2 regions of the Variovorax sp. LjRoot84 genome follow, and region 2 is predicted to be linked to the other one. Evidence: predicted binding sites of a transcription regulator. Region 2 holds the regulator's gene; the other holds the start of a gene.
The links. The regulator FNR, encoded in region 2, switches genes on or off when oxygen is low (the NO sensors DNR and NnrR bind a similar motif). The targets are predictions, from matches to a motif close to TTGATNNNNATCAA.

Region 1 (5,644 bases), on a different contig from region 2:
CGTGGTGGGCTACATCTTCAAGAAGCTCGACTTCCCGCTGGCGCCGCTGGTGCTCGCGCTGGTGCTCGGCGACAAGGCCGAAGACTCGTTCCGCCAGGCCATGCTGGTCTCGCAGGGCGACGTCATGATCATGTGGTCGAACCCGCTGGTCGGTGGCATCACCACGCTGGCGCTGACCATGCTGTTCTGGCCGCTCATCTCGAAAGTGATGGCGTTGATCAAGCCAAAAAAGTCTGACGAGTTCGCCGTCGAGCGGCCGGTGGACTGAAAGCGCAGAGGAGGCCACATGCCCGTCATCGCAATGACCCAGGAAATGGGTTCCCTCGCCAAGGATGTGTCGCTGCGGCTCGCCGAGTCGCTCGGCCTGGCCGTCATGCGCCACGAGGCCATCGAGCGCGTGGCCGACCGGGCGCAGGTGTCCACCAGCCTGATCGGCCGCCTGCGCGACGGCAAGGCGGGGCTGGTGGAGCGGCTCACCACCGACCGGCGCAGCGTCGCCCTCTACACCGCGGAAGAACTGTTCGCGCTGGCCGACCGCGGCAATGTCGTGCTGCGCGGCTGGGGCGCCACCTGCCTGCTGCGCCCCGTGCCGCACGTGGTGTGCGTGCGCATCACGCGCTCGTTCAAGAAGAGGGTCGAGTGGCTGATGGGCCATCTGGGCACCGACGATGTCGAATTCGCGGAAGCCGAGCTGCGCCGCAGCGACCAGGCGCATGCCTCGCGCATGAACGACCAGTTCGGCGTCACCTGGGGCGACCCGGTGCTCTACGACCTGGTGCTCAACACGGACCGCGTGTCGGTCGAGAGCTGCGTGGAGCAGATTCGCCTGTTGGCGAGCCGGCCGGAGTTCGCCGAGACGCCCGAATCGCGCGCCATGCTCGCCAACATGGCGCTGGAGGCGCGCGTGCGGGCTGCGTTGAAAGAGCATGCGGCGACGCGCGACATCAACATCACGATCAACGCCAGGCAAGGGCAGGTCGCGCTGCGCGGGATCGTGCTCGACAACGAGGAACGGGAGCAGACCGAAAGCGTCGCTGCCGCGGTGGCCGGCGTGCACAGCGTGGACAACCAGCTGAGGCTGATGACCAGCTCGCGGCTGTTCGCCTCGTCCAAGCAGACCTGAGTTAGGGCAAGACTGATCAAGTCCCCTGGCGCGGGGATTGCTGTGTTGGAGGCATAGTCATAGCGTGAGTGCCGAAGATGAAGCAGCAGACATTGGCGATGGCGGCGGACCAGGGTGCGGGATTCGAACGATTTCGCCGCCGCACCAAGCGCGAGGACTTTCTGGACGCGATGAACGCCATCGTTCCGTGGGCTGCGTTGTGCGCAGTGATCGAGCCGCACTATCCCAAGGCCGGCAATGGGCGCCCTCCGATCGGACTGGAGCGCATGCTGCGCATCCACCTGCTGCAGCACTGGTTCAATCTGGCCGACAACGCGGTCGAGGAGGCGTTGTATGACATTGCCACCCTGCGCCGCTTCGTCGGCATCGACCTGGGCGTCGAGCGGGTGCCCGACGAGACCACGGTGCTGAAGTTTCGGCATCTGCTGGACAAGCATGACCTGGGCAAGAAGCTGTTTGCCGAGGTCGGCAAGGTGCTGCAGTCCAGTGGCTTCCAAATAAAGACCGGGACCATCGTCGACGCTACGCTGATTGGCGCACCGAGCTCGACCAAGAACGCAGACAAGGCGCGAGACCCCGAGATGCACCAGACGCGCAAGGGAAGGCAATGGCATTTCGGCATGAAGCTGCACGTCGGCGTGGACAGCCAGAGCGGGCTGGTGCACAGCGCCGTGGTGACCGCCGCCAACGTGCACGACAAGCATCCACTGCCTGACCTGCTGCACGGCAACGAACGCCGCGTCTATGGGGACAGTGCGTATGCCAGTCAGAAGGACCTGATTCGAGGCAAGGCACCGAACGCGCTGGACTTCACCAACCAGCGCACGCGCAAGGCGGGGGGCGAAGTCGATGAGGTGAAGAAGGCGAAGAACCGCAACAAGTCCAGGATTCGCGCCCGGGTCGAACATGTCTTCGCGGTGGTCAAGCGGTTGTGGGGCTTCGACAAGGTTCGGTATCGCGGACTGGCCAAGAACGCGACCCGGGCGTTTGTGACGCTGGCGATGGCCAACATCTATCTCGCGAGGGGACCACTGTTGGCACAAATGCGTGCATAGCGAACCAGGAGTGGGCCAATGGCCCGGTGTCAGGGTCCGGACAACCTGATTTGTGAAGAAATCCGCCCCACAGCGGGTCAGATCCCAGTGAAATCGAGGGAATTCACGTCGCCGACAAATCAGCACCACTGTTCAGCAAAAACGGTGGCTTGATCAGCCTTGCCTTAGATCTTTCCGCGCTTTTTCAGGCGGCTCAGGGTTTCCGCGGAGAGATTGAGATAGGAGGCCAGTTCCTTGCTCGGAATGCGATCCACCAGCTCCGGATGCTTGCGCATGAAGCGGTGCACGCGGCCGGGCGCGTCCAGCAGGTGCAGCGTGATGGTGTGCGCCATGATCTCGCTCATCCCGCGCATGACGCTGAACTCGAACAGCTCCTTGGCTTGCGCATGCCGGTTCAGGAACGCGATCCATTCCTTCAGCGGCAGGCTGGCCACGCGCGCCTTGGTCACGCACACGATGCCGTACGGCGTGGGCGTGCCCAGCCGCAGCGCGGCATAGCTGGTCTCCATGTCGTTCTCGTCGGCGAAGCGCAGGATCATTTCCTTGCCCTCCGGATTGCTCACCACCCGCTTGAGGATGCCGTCGAGGATGAAGTACTGCTCCATCTCGCGCACGCCCTGGTGCAGCAGGAAGTCGCCTTTGTTGCCGTCCACGACGGCGAGATGGGTTTCCAGTTCGGCGCGGTCGCTCTCGCTCAGGTCCTTGAGAAGGATGTTTTGCCGGAGCTGGGCTCGGATGATGTTTTTTTCCGGGTGGTTTTCCAACAACGTCATGGTTCCCGTCTTGCTCGATTTCGCAACAACCGCCGGTTCATCGGTACGGCGAACGTTTTCCGGAAAGTTGACCGCGGTCAACAGCTGAAAGCCTGGGCCCGAATCATAGTCTTGGCTCGGCCCCCGGCCATTCATCCAAAGCAAAAGGAGAGACATGTCTTCAGTTAGCACAGACAAACAGGCAGCCCTGACGGCCGACGACACGCTCCAGCGCGCCCTCAAGAACATGACCGACGACGCGCCGGCCCGCGAAACAACCGATGGCTTCCACCTGGTGATCGACGCGCTGAAGCTGAACGACATCGACACCATCTTCGGCCTGCCCGGCATCCCGATCACCGACCTCACGCGCATGGCGCAGGCCGAAGGCATGCGCGTGATCTCGTTCCGTCACGAGCAGCACGCCGGCAACGCGGCCGCGGCCGCCGGCTTCCTGACGCAGAAGCCCGGCATCTGCCTGACGGTGTCGGCGCCCGGCTTCCTCAACGGCCTGACCGCGCTGGCCAACGCCACCACCAACTGCTTCCCGATGATCCTGATCAGCGGCTCGAGCGAGCGCGAGATCGTCGACCTGCAGCAGGGCGATTACGAGGAGATGGACCAGCTCGCGATCGCCAAGCCGCTGTGCAAGGCGGCCTTCCGCGTGCTCCATGCCGAGGACATCGGCGTCGGCATCGCGCGGGCGATCCGCTCGGCCCTGTCGGGCCGCCCGGGCGGCGTGTACCTCGACCTGCCGGCCAAGCTGTTCGCCCAGACCATGGACGCGGCTGCCGGCAAGAAATCGCTGATCAAGGTGGTCGATCCGGCGCCGCGCCAGATTCCGGCACCCGACGCGGTGAAGCGCGCGCTCGACCTGCTCAAGAGTGCCAAGAAACCGCTGATCCTGCTGGGGAAGGGCGCAGCCTATGCGCAGGCCGACGCCGACATCCGGGCACTGATCGAGAAGACCGGCATCCCCTACCTGCCGATGTCGATGGCCAAGGGCCTCCTGCCCGACACCCATGTGCAGTCGGCCGCGGCCGCGCGTTCCTATGTGCTGCAGGAAGCCGACGTCGTGATGCTGGTCGGCGCGCGCCTCAACTGGCTGCTGTCGCACGGCAAGGGCAAGACCTGGGCCCAGGAGAAGGGTGCCAAGCAGTTCATCCAGATCGACATCGCGCCGACCGAGATCGACAGCAACGTCGCGATCGCCGCGCCGGTGATCGGCGACATCGGCTCCTGCGTGGCGGCGCTCCTGGCCGGCGTCGACGCCAAGTGGGCCAAGCCGCCGGCCGACTGGACCGGCGCCATCGCCGAGCGCAAGGACAAGAATCTGTCGAAGATGGCCGCCACGCTGGCTGCCCGGCCCTCACCGATGAACTTCCACAGCGCGCTCAGCGTGATCCGCGATCAGGTGAAGGCGCGGCCCGATGCCATCGTCGTCAACGAAGGCGCCAACACGCTGGACTTCGCGCGCAGCATCGTCGACATGTACGAGCCGCGCAAGCGCCTCGACGTGGGCACCTGGGGGATCATGGGCATCGGCATGGGCTTCGCGGTCGCCGCGGCCGTGGTCACCGGCAAGCCGGTGATCGCGATCGAAGGCGACAGCGCCTTCGGCTTCAGCGGCATGGAAGTCGAGACCATCTGCCGCTACAACCTGCCCATCTGCATCGTCGTCTTCAACAACAACGGCGTCTACCGCGGCACCGACGTGAACGTGAGCGGCACGCCCGACGTGGCGCCGACCGTGTTCGTCAAGAACGCGCGCTACGACAAGCTGATCGAGGCCTTCGGCGGCGTCGGCGTCAACGCCACCACCGCCGACGAGCTGGAAAAGGCCCTCGCCGAGGCCGTCGCCTCCGGCCGGCCGACCCTGATCAACGCCGTGATCGACGAGACCGCCGGCACCGAAAGCGGCCGCATCACCAGTCTGAACCCGGCGACGGCGAAGAAGAAGTAATCCCAGGCAACACAGGAGATATCCCATGAGCAGCAGCAACAAACCACTCAACGGCATCAAGATCATCGACTTCACCCATGTCCAGGCCGGTCCCGCCTGCACGCAGATGCTGGCCTGGTTCGGCGCCGACGTCATCAAGGTCGAGCGCCCGGGCTCCGGCGACGTCACGCGCACGCAGCTGCGCGACATCCCCGACGTCGACGCGCTCTACTTCACCATGCTCAACAGCAACAAGCGCTCGCTGACGCTGGACACCAAGCAGCCCGAGGGCAAGGTGGTGCTGGAGAAGCTGATCCGCGAATCCGACGTGCTGGTCGAGAACTTCGGCCCCGGCGCGCTCGACCGCATGGGCTTCACCTGGGAGCGCATCCAGGAGTTGAACCCCAAGATGATCGTCGCTTCGGTCAAGGGCTTCAGCGACGGCCACCACTACGACGACCTCAAGGTCTACGAGAACGTCGCGCAGTGCGCCGGCGGCGCCGCCTCGACCACCGGCTTCTGGGACGGCCCGCCGACCGTGAGCGCCGCCGCCCTGGGCGACAGCAACACCGGCATGCACCTGGCGATCGGTATCCTGACGGCCATCATCGGCCGCCAGCAGACCGGCAAGGGCCAGCGCGTGGCCTGCGCGATGCAGGACGCGGTGCTCAACCTCTGCCGCGTGAAGATGCGCGACCAGCTGCGCCTGGACAAGCTCGGCTACCTGGAAGAGTACCCGCAGTACCCGCATGGCACCTTCAGCGACGTGGTT
Region 2 (5,644 bases):
TCGCTCGCCTGCGCCGCATGCTCGGCCGCTGTCTTGCTTTGGCTCGTCGCGCGATCGGCTGCAACAAGCGCCCTTTGCCAAGCGCGATGGGCGGACAGCCCGGTCTTTCGTGCCGCTTCGCCGGCCGCCTTCACGCGGCGATCAGAGGGCCGAGCTGCATACCTTCTTGCCTTGAGCAACGCCGCAGCGGCGTCCTTGGACGCGTTTCGCGTGGCCGAGGCTGCATCGAGAGCCGCCTGATATGCAACGTCATGGGCGGCCATGCCCTGCATCTGAAGGTCTGGCTGCGCGGGGCGCTGCTGGGCAGCGCAAGGGCTCATGAGCGCGGCGCAGACGGCCGAAAGTCCGATCAGCGCGATCATGGTGCGTCTCATGGTGTCTCCCTTCAGCGGCACCATATGTCGATCTGATGACTCAGGTCGATCCACAGTGCCGGAATTGCCACTGCCGCAAGCAGGCCGCCGGCAAGCCGGGTTCCCCATTCCTTGCGCGCAATGCTGGCGCCTGAACGCAAGCGCTGCCACAGCCAAGGGGCCAGAACCAGCGACACGCCACTGCCCACGGCAAAGAGGGCCATCGTCAGTGCGCCTTGCGCCGGTCCGTTGGCCAGCCCGGCAAGCATCAGCGCGGAATACAACAGACCGCAAGGCATGGAGACCCAGAGCGCACCCGTCGCGAGCACGCCGGCCATCGAACCGGTGAGCGGCCGCAGGCGCGTAGCGAGCGCGCGCCCGATACGGTGCGCCCAGAGTGGCTGTCGCCCGAGTGCGGCGAGCACCAGGCCCCAGGCGAGCACGAACACATGAAGCAGCACCCACAGAGGGCGCAACGCCGCGACCTGTTCGCTTGCGAACCCGAGGCTCTGCATCGCCGCTGCGGCGGCCGCCCCGGCAGCCGTATAGCCTGCGATACGGGCCGCATGGAAGGCGACGGATGCGGAAACAGCCGGAGGGCTCGCCGAAAGCGGCGCCACACCACCATCCACCGGCACGCGCACGATACGGATCACGCCGGCACAGGCAGCACCGCACATCGCGACGCAATGGGGCCCGCCGACCAATCCCATCAGGAGCGCAGTGCTGGCGAGCGCAGTCTGCATGATCAGACGATGCGCGAGAAGCGCGTGCGGTTGTGCTCGGCCGGGACGCGAGATGAATCGGCAGGGGCGAGGGCGAGAGATGTGTTCATTGCGGCGGTGGGTCTGGCAAGCAATGACCCACTATGCGGGCAGGTCGACCCGTCATCCTTGATGTGCATCAAGCCTGGGCGGCGCACCGCGTCACAGAATCACTGCAACCCTCGACGCCCTCCATGAAAGCCGAACACATCAAGGTCGCCTGCTCCAGTTGCACCCTGCGCGAGCTGTGCATGCCCGCGGGGCTGGAGCCGAGCGAATTGAAACGCATCGACGAGATCGTGGCCACGCGGCGCAAGGTCCGACGCCGCGAGACGCTCTTTCGCAACGGCGAGCCCTTCACCTCGCTCTATGCGATCCGCACCGGTGTCTTCAAGACCCGCGTGGCGACCGAGGATGGGCGCGACCAGGTCACCGGTTTCCAGATGGCCGGCGAAATCATCGGCCTCGATGGCATCGTCAACAACCAGCACACCTGCGACGCGGTCGCGCTCGAGGATGCCGAGGTCTGCGTGATGCCCTTTCACCGAATCGAGGAACTGTCGCGCGAGGTCTCGGCGCTGCAGCGCCACGTGCATCAGATCATGAGCCGCGAGATCGTGCGCGAGCACGGGGTGATGCTGCTGCTGGGAAGCATGCGGGCCGAGGAACGCCTCGCGGCCTTTCTGCTCAACCTCGTGCAGCGCCTGCACGCGCGCGGTTTCTCGCGCTCCGAGTTCGTGCTGCGCATGACCCGCGAGGAGATCGGCAGCTACCTCGGACTCACCCTCGAAACCGTGAGCCGAACGCTCTCCAAGTTCATGGAGGATGGGATCGTCGAGGTGGAGAAGCGCAATCTTCGCATCGTCGACGCCGAGGCGCTCCGGCGCATCGTCAATCCTCCCGGTTGTTGATCTCGGAGGCCGGCCTGGTCAAAAGCAGCGTCAGCGCGCTCGACCCTATCGCCAGCAGCCAGAAGGCGAAGAAGCCGGCCGCATAGACCGCCTGGCGCGACAGGCCGACGGCCTCGCCGCGCCAGTGGAGGTCGCCGGGGTCGACCAGCGCAAAAACCAGCAGTTCGGCCGCGCTCGCCAGCAGAAAGGCGGGCCAGAGAATCGACATCCAGTTGCGCGTCTTCATGACCATCAGCGCCTGGGTGCGGGCAGGTCGGCATCAGGCGTTGCCGCATGATTGCGGCCCGCCAGCGCGGGCATCAGTTTCTTTTCGACCAGATGCTTGTTGATCTCGATACCCTGGTGGTAGTAGTCCGGCGCCACCACCGGATCGGGCGTGCGCAGGGCGAGCCAGAGCGTCACGAAGCTGGCGACGACGACCACCGCGGGCCCGGCCATCACCATCCACAGCAGCGGGAACTGCCACCAGGGTTCGCTCTTCGGGGAAGTCATCGCATGATCGTCCATCTTGTCTCCTCTTTGCCAACTCAACGAGGCACCAGGAAGGTCGCCTTCTCCGACACCTGCGCGCTGCCGTCGGCCGAGCGCACGTCGAAGTGCACGACGTGGGAACCCGCGGTGGCGCTGCCGTAGGGGAGCTGCAGGCGCACCGCGACCCAGCGCGACTGCGCAGAACCGACCTCGACCGGATCAGGCGGCGACACGCTCAAGCCTTCCAGCCCCCTGGCTTCGATGCGGTAGCGCTGCACCTGCTCGGTCGCGTTCATGATCTGCAGGCGATAGACGTTCTCGAGTTGACCGCCCTCGACGATGCGCGCGAGCGAAGCCCGGTCGCGCACCACGTCGACCTTCAGCGGCATGCGCACGACCAGGCTCGCCAGCACGCCCATCGTCAGCGCAGCGAGCAAGCCCGTGTAGATCAGCACCCGTGGGCGCAGCACGCGGCGCAACACCTGCCTCGGCGTCCAATGGCCGGCCATGCCGTTCTGGGTCGCGTAGCGGATCAGACCTCGCGGTGTGGCCATCTTGTCCATCACGGTGTTGCAGGCGTCCACACAGAGCCCGCAGCCGATGCACTCATACTGCAGCCCCTTGCGTATGTCGATGCCGGTCGGGCAGACCTGCACGCACAACGAACAGTCGATGCAGTCGCCAAGCCCCTGAGCGCGGGCATTGCTGCTCTTGGAACGCACCCCGCGGGGTTCGCCGCGCTCGCTGTCGTAGCTCACGATCAGCGTGTCGCGATCGAACATGGCGCTCTGGAAGCGCGCATAGGGACACATGTACATGCAGACCTGCTCGCGCATGAAACCCGCATTGCCGTAGGTCGCAAAGCCGTAGAAGAAGACCCAGAACACCTCCCACGAACTCATGCGCGTTTGCAGGAATTCCAGGCCCAGCTCGCGGATCGGCGTGAAGTAGCCGACGAAGGTGAAGCCGGTCCACAGCGCGATGCCGAGCCACACGATGTGCTTGAACCACTTCTTGACCAGCTTCTCGAGCGAGAGGTCGCCTTCGTCCAGGCGCATGCGCGCGATGCGGTTGCCTTCGATCTTGTGCTCGACCCACATGAAGATCTCGGTGTAGACCGTTTGCGGACAGGCATAGCCGCACCACAACCGCCCGGCCACCGCGGTGAAGAGGAAGAGCGACAGCGCCGAGATCACCAGCAGGCCCGTCAGATAGATCAGATCCTGCGGGTACAGCACCAGGCCGAGGATGTAGAAGCGCCGCGCGCCCAGGTCGAACAGCACCGCCTGGCGCTGCCCCCACTCGAGCCAGGGCAGGCCGTAGAACACGAGCTGCGTCAGGAACACCATGGCCCAGCGCCAGCGCGCGAAGACGCCGCGCACCGTGCGGGGATAGACCTTCTGGTGCGCGGCGAACAGGCCGCCACCTTCCTTAACGGCGGCGATCGGGATCACCCGGCGCCTCACCGGGGTCGACGCGGAAGCGGCATCCTTCATGACAGCCCTAGGGCGCAGCGGCAGGCTTGTTCGACAAGCCCCAGACATAGGAGGCCAGCACATGGATCTGGGCCTCGGTCAGGCGGCCCTGCTGCCCCGGCATCTGATTGGTCCTGCCGGTGTTGATGATCGAGATGATCGCCTCCTGCCCGTAGCCGTGCAGCCAGACCTTGTCGGCCAGGTTCGGCGCGCCCATGGCGGGGTTGCCGACGCCGCCGATGCCATGGCAGGCCGCGCAGGCGCTGAACTTGCTCTTGCCCAGGCCGGCGCGGACCGAATCGTGCGGGCTGCCCGACAGGCTCAGCACATAGTTGGCGACGTTCTTGACATCCTCGGGGGTGCCGACCGCCTCGGCCATCGGCGGCATCACGCCGGTGCGCCCCCGGGTGATCGATTCCTTGATCTTCTCCGGTGCGCCGCCGTGCAGCCAGTCGCGGTCGGCCAGGTTCGGAAAGCCCTTGCTGCCGCGCGCGTCCGAGCCGTGGCACTGCGCGCAGTTGTTGAGGAACAGGCGCTCGCCGATCGCCGCCGCCGCGGGTTCGCCCGCCACGCGCTCGATCGGCATGACCGCATAGGCGGCGTAGACGGGTTCGAGTTCGCGCTTGGCCTTGGCAAGGTCCTTCGCATACTCGTTCTCGGTACTCCAGGCGAGCTCGCCCTGGTAACTGCCCAGCCCAGGGTAGGCGACCAGGTAGGCCAGGCCGAAGATGATCGTGAGCACAAAGAGTCCGATCCACCAGCGCGGCATCGGATTGTTGGCCTCGCGCAGGTCTTCGTCCCAGACATGTCCGGTCGTTTCATCGGTCCCGCCCGGAACCTTCGCGCGGGCAACGAGCCACAGCAGCAATGCACACAGCAGGATGCTGCCCAGCGAGGCAATGGCGACATAGTTCGACCAGAAGTCACTGAAGAAATCGCTCATGTTGCTCTCTCAGTCCTGTTCGAACGGCAGTTGGGCGGCGCCCTCGAACCGTTTCGCGTTGCGGCGCGAGTAAGCCCATACGAAGATGCCGATGAAGGTGGCGAAGGAAGCCAGCGTGGCCACGATCCGCAAGGTGGTGATGTCCATGAGGCGCTCCTTACTTGACCGCGAGCCCGAGCGACTGGAGATAGGCCACCAGCGCATCCATCTCGGTCTTTCCCTTCACCTCGGCCGGCGCCGCGGCGACCTGCTCATCGGTGAAAGGCACGCCGACGCGGCGCAGGGCACGCATGTGGGTTGCAGCCTCGGCTCCGTCGAGCGGCGCCTTCTCGAGCCAGGCGTAGCCCGGCATGTTCGACTCGGGCACCACATCGCGTGGGTTGTTCAGGTGGATGCGGTGCCACTCGTCGCTGTACTTGCCGCCGACGCGCTGCAGATCAGGGCCGGTGCGCTTGCTGCCCCACTGGAACGGGTGGTCGTAGACGAACTCGCCGGCGACCGAGTAGTGACCATAGCGCAGCGTCTCGGCCCGGAACGGCCGGATCATCTGCGAGTGGCAGTTGTAGCAGCCCTCGCGCACGTAGACGTCGCGGCCCAGCACCTGCAGCGAACTCGGCGGTCGCATGCCCGTCACGGCCTGCGTGGTCGATTTCTGGAAGAACAGCGGCACGATCTCGACCAGGCCGCCGATGGCGACGACCAGCAGGATCAGCACGATCATCAGGAA

Region 1: the regulator FNR is predicted to act here: its motif matches at 3,019-3,032, upstream of oxc (oxalyl-CoA decarboxylase).

Annotation. Positions count from the first base shown of each region.
Region 1 is NZ_CAXUTE020000001.1:5,922,475-5,928,118, reverse strand. Features, by position in the region: gene ACSQ9I_RS29230 (tripartite tricarboxylate transporter permease) at 1-268, shown strand, start outside; gene ACSQ9I_RS29225 (cytidylate kinase family protein) at 287-1,123, shown strand; gene ACSQ9I_RS29220 (IS5 family transposase) at 1,201-2,178, shown strand; gene ACSQ9I_RS29215 (Crp/Fnr family transcriptional regulator) at 2,343-2,951, opposite strand; gene oxc (oxalyl-CoA decarboxylase) at 3,106-4,893, shown strand; gene frc (formyl-CoA transferase) at 4,919-5,644, shown strand, end outside.
Region 2 is NZ_CAXUTE020000002.1:1,033,320-1,038,963, forward strand. Features, by position in the region: gene ACSQ9I_RS35615 (hypothetical protein) at 1-362, opposite strand, end outside; gene ACSQ9I_RS35620 (sulfite exporter TauE/SafE family protein) at 386-1,099, opposite strand; gene fnr (fumarate/nitrate reduction transcriptional regulator Fnr) at 1,312-2,028, shown strand; gene ACSQ9I_RS35630 (hypothetical protein) at 2,009-2,254, opposite strand; gene ACSQ9I_RS35635 (FixH family protein) at 2,260-2,535, opposite strand; gene ccoG (cytochrome c oxidase accessory protein CcoG) at 2,556-3,995, opposite strand; gene ccoP (cytochrome-c oxidase, cbb3-type subunit III) at 4,003-4,917, opposite strand; gene ACSQ9I_RS35650 (cbb3-type cytochrome oxidase subunit 3) at 4,927-5,064, opposite strand; gene ccoO (cytochrome-c oxidase, cbb3-type subunit II) at 5,075-5,644, opposite strand, start outside.